One region of the Lysobacter sp. Root983 genome, then DNA from elsewhere that is predicted to be linked to it. Evidence: predicted binding sites of a transcription regulator. Region 1 holds the regulator's gene; the other holds the start of a gene.
The links. The regulator HrcA, encoded in region 1, represses chaperone genes, less so after heat shock. The targets are predictions, from matches to a motif close to TTNGCACTCNNNNNNNNNGAGTGCNAA.
Positions count from the first base shown of each region.

Region 2: a site for HrcA is predicted at 1,229-1,255, ahead of rpoH (RNA polymerase sigma factor RpoH). Genes of this name have one in related genera too.

Region 1 covers NZ_LMJO01000001.1:678,994-684,838, forward strand. Annotated here, with positions in the region: gene dnaK (molecular chaperone DnaK) at 1-1,536, opposite strand, end outside; gene grpE (nucleotide exchange factor GrpE) at 1,677-2,192, opposite strand; gene hrcA (heat-inducible transcriptional repressor HrcA) at 2,851-3,900, opposite strand; gene recN (DNA repair protein RecN) at 4,356-5,845, shown strand, end outside.
Region 2 covers NZ_LMJO01000012.1:268,180-274,024, forward strand. Annotated here, with positions in the region: gene ASE43_RS08555 (non-ribosomal peptide synthetase) at 1-858, shown strand, start outside; gene rpoH (RNA polymerase sigma factor RpoH) at 1,266-2,144, shown strand; gene ASE43_RS08565 (hypothetical protein) at 2,209-3,699, opposite strand; gene ASE43_RS08570 (NAD(P)/FAD-dependent oxidoreductase) at 3,843-5,117, opposite strand; gene tal (transaldolase) at 5,128-5,845, opposite strand, start outside.

The DNA.
Region 1 (5,845 bases):
CTCGTCCTCGGACAGGCCCGAACCGGCCTTGATCTCGACCTTCTGTTCCTTGCCGGTCTTCTTGTCCTTGGCCGACACGTGCAGGATGCCGTTGGCGTCGATGTCGAAGGACACCTCGACCTGCGGCATGCCGCGCGGCGAGGGCTCGATGCCGGACAGGTCGAAGCGCGCCAGCGACTTGTTGTAGCGGGCTTGCTCGCGCTCGCCCTGCAGCACGTGCACGGTCACGGCCGACTGGTTGTCCTCGGCGGTGGAGAAGGTCTGCGAGGCCTTGGTCGGTACCGTGGTGTTCTTCTCGATGATCTTGGTGAACACGCCGCCCAGGGTTTCGATGCCCAGACTCAGCGGGGTCACGTCCAGCAGCAGCACGTCCTTGACCTCGCCGGCCAGCACGCCGCCCTGGATCGCCGCGCCGACAGCCACGGCCTCGTCCGGGTTGACGTCCTTGCGCGGTTCCTTGCCGAAGAACTCGGCCACGGCCTGCGCGACCTTGGGCATGCGGGTCTGACCGCCGACCAGGATCACTTCGCTGATGTCGCCCGCGCGCAGGCCGGCGTCGTTGAGCGCGATGCGGCAGGGTTCGATGGTCTTCTTGACCAGGTCCTCGACCAGCGACTCCAACTTGGTGCGGGTCAGCTTGATGTTGAGGTGCTTCGGGCCCGAAGCGTCGGCGGTCACGTAGGGCAGATTGACTTCGGTCTGCTGGGCACTGGACAGCTCGATCTTGGCGCGCTCGGCGGCGTCCTTCAGGCGCTGCAGGGCCAGCGGATCCTTGCGCAGGTCGATGCCCTGATCCTTCTGGAACTCTTCGACCAAGTAGTCGATGACGCGCTTGTCGAAGTCTTCGCCGCCCAGGAAGGTGTCGCCGTTGGTGGCCAGCACCTCGACCTGCATTTCGCCGTCGACCGAGGCGATCTCGATGATCGACACGTCGAAGGTGCCGCCGCCCAGGTCGTAGACCGCGACCTTGCGATCGCCACCCTTCTTGTCCATGCCGTAGGCCAACGCCGCCGCGGTCGGCTCGTTGATGATGCGCTTGACCTCCAGGCCGGCGATCTTGCCCGCGTCCTTGGTGGCCTGACGCTGGCTGTCGTTGAAGTAGGCCGGCACGGTGATGACCGCCTCGGTGACGGTCTCGCCCAGGTAGGCCTCGGCGGTCTTCTTCATCTTGGCCAGCACTTCGGCCGAGATCTGCTGCGGCGCCATCTTCTTGCCGTCGGCGGTCGCCACCCAGGCGTCGCCGTTGTCGTGCTGGGCGATGCCGTAGGGCACCAGGTCCAGGTCCTTCTGCACTTCGGCGTCGGTGAACTTGCGGCCGATCAGGCGCTTCACCGCGTAGAAGGTGTTCTTGGGATTGGTGACGGCCTGGCGCTTGGCCGAAGCGCCGACCAGGACTTCGCCGTCCTTGGTGAAGGCCACGATGGACGGCGTGGTGCGATCGCCTTCCGCGTTCTCGATGACCTTGACGTTGCCGCCTTCCATGATCGCGACGCAGGAATTGGTCGTGCCCAGGTCGATGCCGATGATCTTGCCCATGGTGTTGCTCCCTCTCGAATGCTTTAGATGTTGCGGCTGCCGTTGCGGCGCCGATGTGCGTTATTTGGGGTCCGGTCGCGGGCGGTTCAAGCGCCCCCGCCCTCGCCCGCGCGCTCCGGCGCGCTCGCGCCGGCGACGGTTCAGGCGTCCTGGGCGACCACGACCAGGGCCGGGCGCAGCAGCCGCTCGTTCAGCAGCCAGCCCTTCTGGTAGACCTGGACCACGTGGTTCGGGGCGACGCCCGGGGCCGGGACCATGCTCATGGCCTGGTGTTGTTCGGGGTTGAACGGCTGGCCGGTGGGGTCGACCGCGATCAGGCCGTTGTCGCCGGCAACCTTGAGCAGCTGGCGCAGGGTCAGTTCCATGCCCTCGCGCAGCGCGCTGGCGTCGCCGCCGGCCGCGGCCAGGCCGGCTTCCAGGCTGTCGATCACCGGCAGCAGGTCGCCGAGCAGGCGCTCGTTGGCGAACTTGCGCGCCGTGTCGATGTCGCGCGCCAGGCGCTTGCGTTGGTTGTCGAGTTCGGCGCGCTCGCGCAGCGCGTCCTCGCGGACCTGGGCCAGTTCGGCGCGCAGGGTCTCGACCTCGTTCGGCGCGGCGGCGGAAGCCGGGTCCTGCGCGTCGGGGTGGAGTTCGGTATTCGGATCGTGGTGGCTCATGCTGGGCTGGTCCTGGCGGTATATCCGCGACAGGGGCAGCTATTGGGGCCAAGCCCGGACCGTTCAAGTGCGCGCCGCACAGAAGTGCCGGCATCTGCGGCGATCGTGCGGCAACGGCGGCGACCGGGGCGGTTCGATGCCGTTTTTGGGACGATGGGCATAGCCGCAGGGGCTATCGCACCGCCATCGGCATCATTGAGCGCGAGCGGCGCAAGCCGCGACCACGCCTTCCCAGCAACGACGACATCCCGCCCTTCCCCTGTAGGAGCGGCGCAAGCCGCGACCACGGGAGTCGGCGACCGACGCGGGCCCGGCCTCGGCTGGAACCTCGGTGATCGGCGGACTTCGGCTTCGGGCATCGCGGCTCACGCCGCTCCTACCCCAAAGCGGCGATCGGCGACGGCGATGGCCTTGGGCAGCAGCGACGCGAGTCGCGGCCTAAGCCACCAATGGCGACGCCCACCCCGCCTCGCCCGCTTCCTGTGGGAGCGGCGTGAGCCGCGATCGCGAAAGCCGTCGTGCTGCGGGTATTGGCTTCGGGTTTGCCTGCCACTCTCGGCGCACTGCCGCTTCGGCATCGCGGCTCACGCCGCTCCCACAGAAAGCCAAGGCCCGCGCCCGCGGATAGAAGGCCAAATCCCCAGACGCACGCCCCCGCTCAAGCCTCGGGCTTGAACGCATCCCCCAGGGCATCCGCCGCGGCCTGCACCACCGGAATCACCCGGTCGTAGGCCATCCGGGTCGGCCCGATCACGCCCAATACACCCAGCACCTGGCCGCCGGCGGTGTACGGCGCGGTCACCAGCGACACGCCTTCCAGCGGCGCCAGGCCGGTTTCCTCGCCGATGAAGATGCGCACGCCCGGGGCGTGGATGGTGCGCTCCAGCAGCTGCAGGATCTCGCGCTTGCGCGCGAAGGCCTCGAACAGCTCGCGCAGGCGATCCACGTCGGACAGCTCCTGCACGCCCATCAGCCGGGTCTGCCCGGCCAGCACCATGTCGTCGTCGCGGTCCGGCGCCAGCGCCTGCTCGGCCAGCTCGACCGACTGCGCCAGCAACGCGGCCATTTCGGACTGCGCGCTGCGCAGCTCGTGCAGCAGGGTCGCGCGTATGTCGGCGACCGGGCGCCCGGCGAAATGGCTGTTGAGGTAGTTGGCGACCCGTTCCAGCTCGCCGGCGTCGTAGGGCCGCTTGGTCTGGATGATGCGGTTCTGCACGTCGTGATCGGCGAACACCAGGATCGCGAGCACGCGCTGCGCGTCCAGCGGGACGAAATCGATGCGCCGGAACGCGAACTGCTCGCGCTTGGGCACGCTGACCACGCCGACGAAATGGGTCATCGCCGACAGCAGCTCCGAAGCGCTGCCGAGCAAGGCCTGGGTGCCCGAACCGGTCGGCAGCTCGTTGCGCAGGCGCGCCAGGTCGCCCTCGGGCAGCGGCCGCACCTGCAGCAGCGAATCCACGAACAAACGATAGCCCTGCGCGGTCGGGATGCGTCCGGCCGAGGTATGCGGCGCGCTGAGCAGGCCGGCGTCCTCCAGGTCGGACAGGATGTTGCGGATGGTCGCCGCGCTCACGTCCAGGCCGGCATGGCGCGCCAGCGTCTGCGAGCCCACCGGTTCGCCACTGTGGATGTAGCGCCCGATCAGCGTGCGCAATAACTGGCGCGCGCGCGGGTCCAGGCTGAGGTCGGAAGAACGGCGATTCATCGCTGTCGATATAAGCGCGCCGGGCGGTGGGCGCAAGCGCGGCGATGCGCGCGCGCCGTTCATGCAGCCGGAGACCCGTGTGAGAGCGCACCCGGCTGGCTGGCCTGCGGGGCCTGGCAGCCACGCAATCGCGGCTCACGCCGCTCCCACAGGAAGCGTGCCTGCACGCACCGCTAGTCGGTCGGGTTTGCGGTAGGAGCGACGCAAGTCGCGACCGCGCCATCGAGCCACGACGTAGCTTCCGTTCGTCGCCCTCCTCCCCAAGCTCGATGCCTAACGGGTTCCGCCCTCCCGTCGGAGCGACGTAACCCGCGATCGCGCCGCCCGCACTCGAAACTCGCCTGCCGCCGCCAATCTCAACCCTGGAGACTAATCCGACACAGATTGGCGGCATTCCCTGCTAGCCCGGTCACCCCCGACCCGGCACAATCGCCGCTCCACAACGCCGCCAGCGCATGCTCACCCACCTTTCTCTCAAGCATTTCGTCGTGGTCAGCGCGGCCGAACTCTCGTTCGGCCCGGGCTTGACCGTGATCTCCGGCGAAACCGGCGCCGGCAAGTCGCTGCTGGTCGACGCCCTGGGCCTGATCAGCGGCCTGCGCGCCGACAGCGGCGTGGTCCGCCACGGCGCCGACCGCGCCGAACTGGTCGCCGACTTCTCGCTGGCAGACGCCGCGCCGGCCGCGGCCTGGCTGCGCGAGAACGAACTGGACGAGGACGACAGCTGCCAGGTCCGGCGGGTGATCCGCGCCGACGGCGGCTCGCGCGCCTGGATCAACGGCCGCCCGGCCACCCTGGGCCAGCTCGCCGACCTGGCCTCGCGCCTGGTCGAGATCCACGGCCAGCATGAACATCAGGCCCTGCTGTCCAAGGCCAGCCAGCTCGCCCTGCTCGACGCCTACGCGCGCAACGATGCCGCGCGCGCCGCGGTCGAAACCGCCGCGCGCGACTGGAGCGCCCTGCTGCGCGAACGCGACGCCCTGATCGCCAAGGGCGACGTCTCCGAACGCATCGGCTGGCTGGAACACCAGCACGCCGAACTCGAACGCGAAACCCTGGAACCCGAGGCGATCGCGCGCCTGAACGCCGATCACAAGCGCCATGCCCACGCCGCCGGCCTGATCGCCGCCTGCGACGACGCCTTCGCCCGCCTCGGCGGCGAGGACGGCCCCTCGCTGTCGCGCAATCTGCAGCAGGTGCGCGCCGAACTGCAGCGCGTGGTCGAGCACGAGGCGCGCCTGAGCGACGTCGACGCCATGCTCGACGCCGCCGCGATCCAGGTCGACGAAGCCTTGGCCCTGCTAGGCCGCGTGCGCGACGACCTCGACCTGGACCCGTCCGCCTTCGACACCCTGGAACAACGCCTGGGCCGCCTGCACGAGCTCGCGCGCAAGCACCGCGTCGCCCCCGAACAACTGGCCGCGCACCGCGACGGCATGGGCGCCGAACTGGACGTCCTGCGCGGCGCCGGCGAACGCCTGACGCGCCTGGACGGCGAGATCGCCGGCGCGCGCAAGGCCTGGCGCGGCAACGCCGACGCCCTGACCGCCTCGCGCAAGAGCGCCGCCCAGGCCCTGTCGGCCGCGACCACCGGCCTGATCGGCGAGCTCGGCATGGGCGGCGGCCGTTTCGAGATCGCTCTGGAGCCCATCGACGAAGACCGCCCCGATCCGCAGGGCGGCGAGCGCGTCGAGTTCCTGGTCGCGGCCAACCCCGGCCAGCCCGCGCGCGCCCTGCGCAAGGTCGCCTCCGGCGGCGAGCTCTCGCGCGTCTCGCTGGCGATCGAAGTCGCCGCGTTGGGCCTGGATACGGTCCCCAGCATGGTCTTCGACGAGGTCGACTCCGGCATCGGCGGCGCCGTGGCCGAGATCGTCGGCCAGAAGCTGCGCGCCCTGGGCGCGAGCCGCCAGGTTCTGTGCGTGACCCACCTGCCCCAGGTCGCGGC
Region 2 (5,845 bases), on a different contig from region 1:
CCGTGCCCGCTCGACGTGGCGGGCGAGATCTACATCGGCGGCGCCGGGCTCAGCCTGGGTTATCACGACCGCCCCGAGCTGACCGCGCAACGATTCGTGGACGATCCCTTCGACAGCCGGGTCGGCGCGCGCCTGTATCGAACCGGCGACCGCGGGCGCTGGTGCGCCGACGGCCTGCTCGAGCATCTGGGTCGGCTGGACTTCCAGGTCAAGCTGCGTGGGCATCGCATCGAGCCCGGAGAGATCGAAGCCCGGCTGCTCAGCCATCCGCAGGTGGCGCATGCGGTCGTGGTGGTGCGCAAGGACGCCGTGGACGATCCGCGGCTGGTGGCCTATGTGGTCCCGACGGCGGACGCGCCGGACGCGAACGCGCTGCGTGCGCATCTGCGCGAGGCGCTGCCCGAGTACATGCTGCCCAGCCACATCCAGTGCCTGTCGAGCCTGCCCTTGGCGCCCAACGGCAAGCTCGACCGCGCCGCCCTGCCGGCGCCCGAAGCCGCGCAGGCCGGTTCCGGTTTCGAGCCGCCGCGCGGCGAGATCGAACAGACGATCGCCGCCATCTGGCAGGCGCTGATCGGCGTGGAGCGGGTCGGCCGCCACGACAACTTCTTCGAGCTGGGCGGCCATTCCCTGTTGGCGATGCGGGCGGTCGCACGGATCGAAGCCGCGACCGGCGCCAGGATCACCATGCTCCAGCTCGCGACCGGTAGCCTGCATGTGCTGGCCAAGCAGGTGGCGGCGAATGCGCGGCCGCCCACGAAGCGCGCGCTGAGCGGCCTGTGGGAACACGGTTGGCGGCGGCTGCGCACGGCGCTGTCGCGCATCGCTCGCGCGGGCTGGGGGGGCGGCCGATCTTGAGGCCGCTGCGTTTTCGGGGAGGCGCTGGGCGAACGCGGCGCGCGGCCAAGCGCCTTGCGGCGGGCGCGCTGGCGGTGGCCTGAGCCTGCGGCTCTGAAACCGTGGCGCCGAAGCGGCGCCGGCCCCCTGCCGAAGGTCAGGGCTTGGGGCCGCCTAGTGCGGCCCCACGTCGTTTACAGGGGCGCGATGACCGTGCGGTTGCGGCCGGGCCGCTCGGTTCAGTCCTTGGACACCCGGAATGTGTTTTCATAAGTAATTGATTTTAAATGTTAATTTCTTGTCTTTCCAGGAAAGGGGGCGGCTTGGTGCCGGGCCCGGACCGGATCGGCGTTCGTTCTATCCACGCAACACTGCGGAACTTCCGGGGTCTTTAGCAGTCATAGACCCCGACTGCTAAGATGGCTGCCATGACCCAGATCCCCCTCTCGAACGCCCTAGTCGCCAACAACCTGCCTGTGCCCAGCGCGCTCGGTTCGCTGGACGCGTATATCGGCGCGGTGCACCGCATCCCGGTGCTGACCGCCGAGGACGAGCAGGACTTGGCGCGCCGCTTCCGCGACGAAGAAGACCTCGACGCCGCCCGCGAGCTGGTGCATTCGCACCTGCGCTTCGTGGTGCACGTCGCCCGTGGCTATAACGGTTACGGCCTGCAGATCGGCGACCTGATCCAGGAAGGCAACATCGGCCTGATGAAGGCGGTGAAGCGCTTCGACCCGGAACAGGGCGTGCGCCTGGTCTCGTTCGCGGTCCATTGGATCCGCGCCGAGATGCACGAGTTCATCCTCAAGAACTGGCGCATCGTCAAGGTCGCCACGACCAAGGCGCAGCGCAAGCTGTTCTTCAACCTGCGCAAGAGCAAGAAGCGCCTGGGTTGGATGAACGCCGAGGAAGTCAGCCAGGTCGCCAAGGACCTCAACGTCTCCGAGCGCGAAGTGCTGGAGATGGAGTCGCGCCTGTCCGGCCGCGACGTCGGTTTCGATGCGCCGGCCGACGAGGACGACGACCACGCGCCGCCGTCGCCGGCCGCGTACCTGCGCGCGCACGACGAGGACCCGTCGCAGAGCTACGAGCGCGAGGACGAGGAAGACAACCAGCTCGCTCTGCTGCGCGAAGGCCTGTCGGGCCTGGACGAGCGTTCGCGCGACATCGTCAAGCGCCGCTGGCTGGACGCCGACAGCAAGATCACGCTGCAGGAACTGGCCGACGAATATGGCGTCAGCGCCGAGCGCATCCGCCAGATCGAAGCCAACGCGCTGAAGAAGATGCGGGCGCTGTTCGCGGCCTGATCCGCGGTAGCCAACGCAACCAAAACGGCCCGGGAAACCGGGCCGTTTCGTTTTGGGCGCCGCCTCAGGGCGTCGCGTTCAAGGCCTGTCCCAGGCGGCGGTACATCGACAGCAACTGCGTGGACGAGCGGACGCCGGCCTGGCCCTGACTGAGGTTGAGGTCGCGGGTTTCGGCCTGCAGCAGACGGCTCAGATCCGCGACCGGCAGTTCCCCATCCGGATGCCGGTAGACCGCATCGATCAGGATGAAGCGCGGCACCTGCGGAAAGTCGCGCATCGCCTGTTGCAGCATGGCGCGGAACGCGGCGTCCGGCGTTTGCCCCGGGGCGGGGTGGGCATGTTCGATGCGGCTGCGCGCGAAGGTTTCGTCGCGGTAGCGTTTCCAGCCCAGTTCGTCCGTCTGCGCCAGGCCGGCTTCGTCGCCGACGCTCTGCTGCAGGAAGGCCAGCACGCGCAGGGCCTCGAAATCGCCGGCGCTGCTGTAGGCGCGTTCGCGCAGGGTCGCGGCGTGGCGGGCGTGGAACGCCGAGAAGTCGAGTTCGTCCTCCGCGTCCGCGGCCAGACGCCCGAGCACGATCCGGCCCAGCGCCGAACTCGCCGGATAGGAGTGCGCGCCGACCAGGAGCTGGCAGCGATCGAGGTCGGCGACGCCGAGTTTGCGCTCGCTGTCGATCAACAGCGGCCACAGGCAGTCCCATTCGGCGCGTTCGCGCTTCTGCGCGGACCACAGGCGCGCCATCAGGTCGTGCAGCGCGTCGCGCGCGGCCGCGTTCTGTCCGTAGTTCCACCAGTCGCTGCGCCAGTCGAAGGCGCGCGCCAGCGCGCGGTCCAGAGCGACGCGGTCGCCGGCTTCGGCTTTGCGGTAGTCCTCGTCGTGCAGCGTCAGGTAGTCGGTGCCGCCGAACACGGCGTAGGACATTTTCTCGGCGCCGACATGCGACTCGCGCACCTTGGAGGCCTGCACCAGGTCGTAGGCGCCGCGCTCGTCGCCGGTGGCGAGTTGGCAGTAGGCGTACAGGAAGGTCGCCTGCGGCGGCAACGCGCCAACGGTCTTCAGTCGCTTCCATAGCGGCAGCGCGCGCGGGCAGTCGTCGTTGCGGGTGTAGTGCAAGGCCAGCTCATAGACGATCAGCGGCTGGTCTGGCAGCAGTTCGTCGGCGCTGCGATGCAGTCGCTCCGAAGTCGCCGGCGCCAGCGCCCATAGCCGGTTGGCGACCACGAAGCGGCGTGCGGCGCCGCCTTTTTCGGCATAGGCGACTTCGCTGGCGATGGCTTCGGCCAGACGGCCGGTGTAGCCCATGTTGCCTTGCTGCTTGTCGCGGGCGTCGGCGGCGTCGCTTTCGACGCGGACCTGCTGCAGGAACTCCTCGACCGCGTCGGCGCTGGCGGGCGCTGCCTGGGCTTTGGCCGCGTCCGCGAACGGCGCGCGCGCCGCGCTGGCGGGCGCGCTGGGTGCGTCGCCGGGGGAGCAGGCGGCCAGCGCCAGCAGCAGGGGGGCGAGCGCGCTAGCGCGCGGCCGGTCCGCGATGGCGTTGGGGTGCGGTGCGTCGCTCATGGCGTCCCTGCGATGAGAGGAGGCGGGCCTCGGTCCGGGCGATGCTAACGCATCGTCGGTGCGCGCGGCCGGCGGCCGCGCGCGTGGACTGATCCTCGAATCCGAGTGCGCGGCGGACGCGGCGCGCGTCCGCCGCGCCGCGGCTAGTCGTCGCGATCGCCGAGGATGATGCGGGCGTGGCGCTGATAGCTCCAATACGCCCAGGCCCAGTTGATCAGCACGATCACGCGGTTGCGGAAGCCGATCAGGAAGAACACGTGCGCGGCCAGCCAGAACCACCAGGCCAGCAGGCCCGAGAGTTTGAAGCCGTGCACGTCGACCACCGCCGCCATGCGCCCGATCGTGGCCAGGTTGCCGTAGTCCTTGTAGCGGAACGGTGCGGTCGGCCGGCCTGCGAGGCGGTCGAGGATCGCGCGCGCGACGTACGCGCCCATCTGCTTGGCCGCGGGCGCGACGCCGGGCACCGGCTTGCCGTCCTGCTGCACGCTGGCCAGGTCGCCGGCGACGAAGATCTCCGGATGGCCGGGCACGCTGAGGTCGGGCCGCACCTGGACCCGGCCGGCGCGGTCGCGCGGCGCATCCAGCAAGGCGCCCAGCTTGGACGCGGCCACGCCGGCGGCCCAGATCACCGTGCGCGCGGGCACGACGGTGTTGCCCAGGGTGTAGCCGTGCTCGTCGATCGCGTTGACCGGCGTGCCGGTGACGACTTCGACGCCGAGCTTCTGCAGCTGCTTGCGCGCCTTCTCCGACAGTTCCTCGGGAAAGCTGGACAGCACGCGCGGGCCGGCTTCGATCAGACGCACCTTGGCCTGGGCCGGGTCGATGCGGCGGAACTCGCGGCGCAGGGTCTTGCGCGCGATCTCGGCCAGGGTGCCGGCCAGTTCGACGCCGGTGGGGCCGCCGCCGACCACGGCGAAACTCAGCCAGGCCGCGCGTTCGGCTTCGTCCTGCGCGGCCTCGGCGCGTTCGAACGCGAGCAACAGGCGACGCCGGATGTGCAGGGCGTCGTCCAGGGTCTTCAGGCCGGGCGCGTCCTGCGCCCAGTCGTCGTGGCCGAAATAAGCATGGGAGGCGCCGCTGGCGAGCAGCAGCATGTCGTAGCCGATGCGGTCGCCGTCGGCGAGTTCGACCTCGCGCGCGGCCGCATCCAGGCCGACGACCTCGCCCAGCCGCACCTCGACGTTGCGTTGGCCGCGCAGGATGTGGCGCAGCGGCGCGGCGATGTCGGGCGAGGACAGGCCGGCGGTGGCCACCTGGTACAGCAGCGGCTGGAACAGGTGGTGGTTGCGGCGGTCGATCAGGGTGATGCGCACGTCGGCCGAGGCCAACGCGCGCGTGGTCCACAGGCCGCCGAAGCCGCCGCCCACGATCACGATATGGGCGACGCGCTTGCCGCCTCCCGGAGGTTCATGGCTCATGCGCGCGTCCTCAGTCTTCCAGACGCTGCCGCAGCAGGTCTTCCAGGGTGTGCTGGTCGGCGGCGAAGCGACGGATGCCGTCGGCGAGCTTGTCGGTGGCCATCGCATCCTGGTTGTGCAGCCAGCGGAACTCGGCCTCGCTCATCGGGCGCGGGCCTTCGTAGCGTTCGCCGTCGTCGATGAGGGCGCGCGGCACCTCGCCGTCGCGCTTTTCGAGTTCGCCCAGCAGGTCCGGCGAGATCGTCAGGCGGTCGCAGCCGGCCAGCGCCAACACCTGGCCGACGTTGCGGAAGCTCGCGCCCATGACCACGGTCTTGTAGCCCAGGGCCTTGTAGTAGCGCCAGATCTGGGTCACCGACTGCACGCCGGGATCGTCCTGCGGCGTGGCCGGCGGGCTCATGCCGTTGGCCAGATGCCAGTCGAGGATGCGGCCGACGAAGGGCGAAATCAGATAGACGCCGGCCTCGGCGCAGGCGATGGCCTGGGCGAAGGAGAACAGCAGGGTGAGGTTGCAGTGGATGCCTTCGCGTTCGAGCTGCTCGGCGGCGCGGATGCCTTCCCAGGTCGAGGCGATCTTGATCAGCAGGCGGTCGCGGTGGATGCCGGCCTCGGCGTACAGCTGGACCAGCCGGCGCGCCTTGGCCAGGGTGGCCTCGGTGTCGAAGCTCAGGCGCGCGTCGACTTCGGTGGAGACGCGGCCGGGAATCAGTTTGAGGATCTCGCCGCCG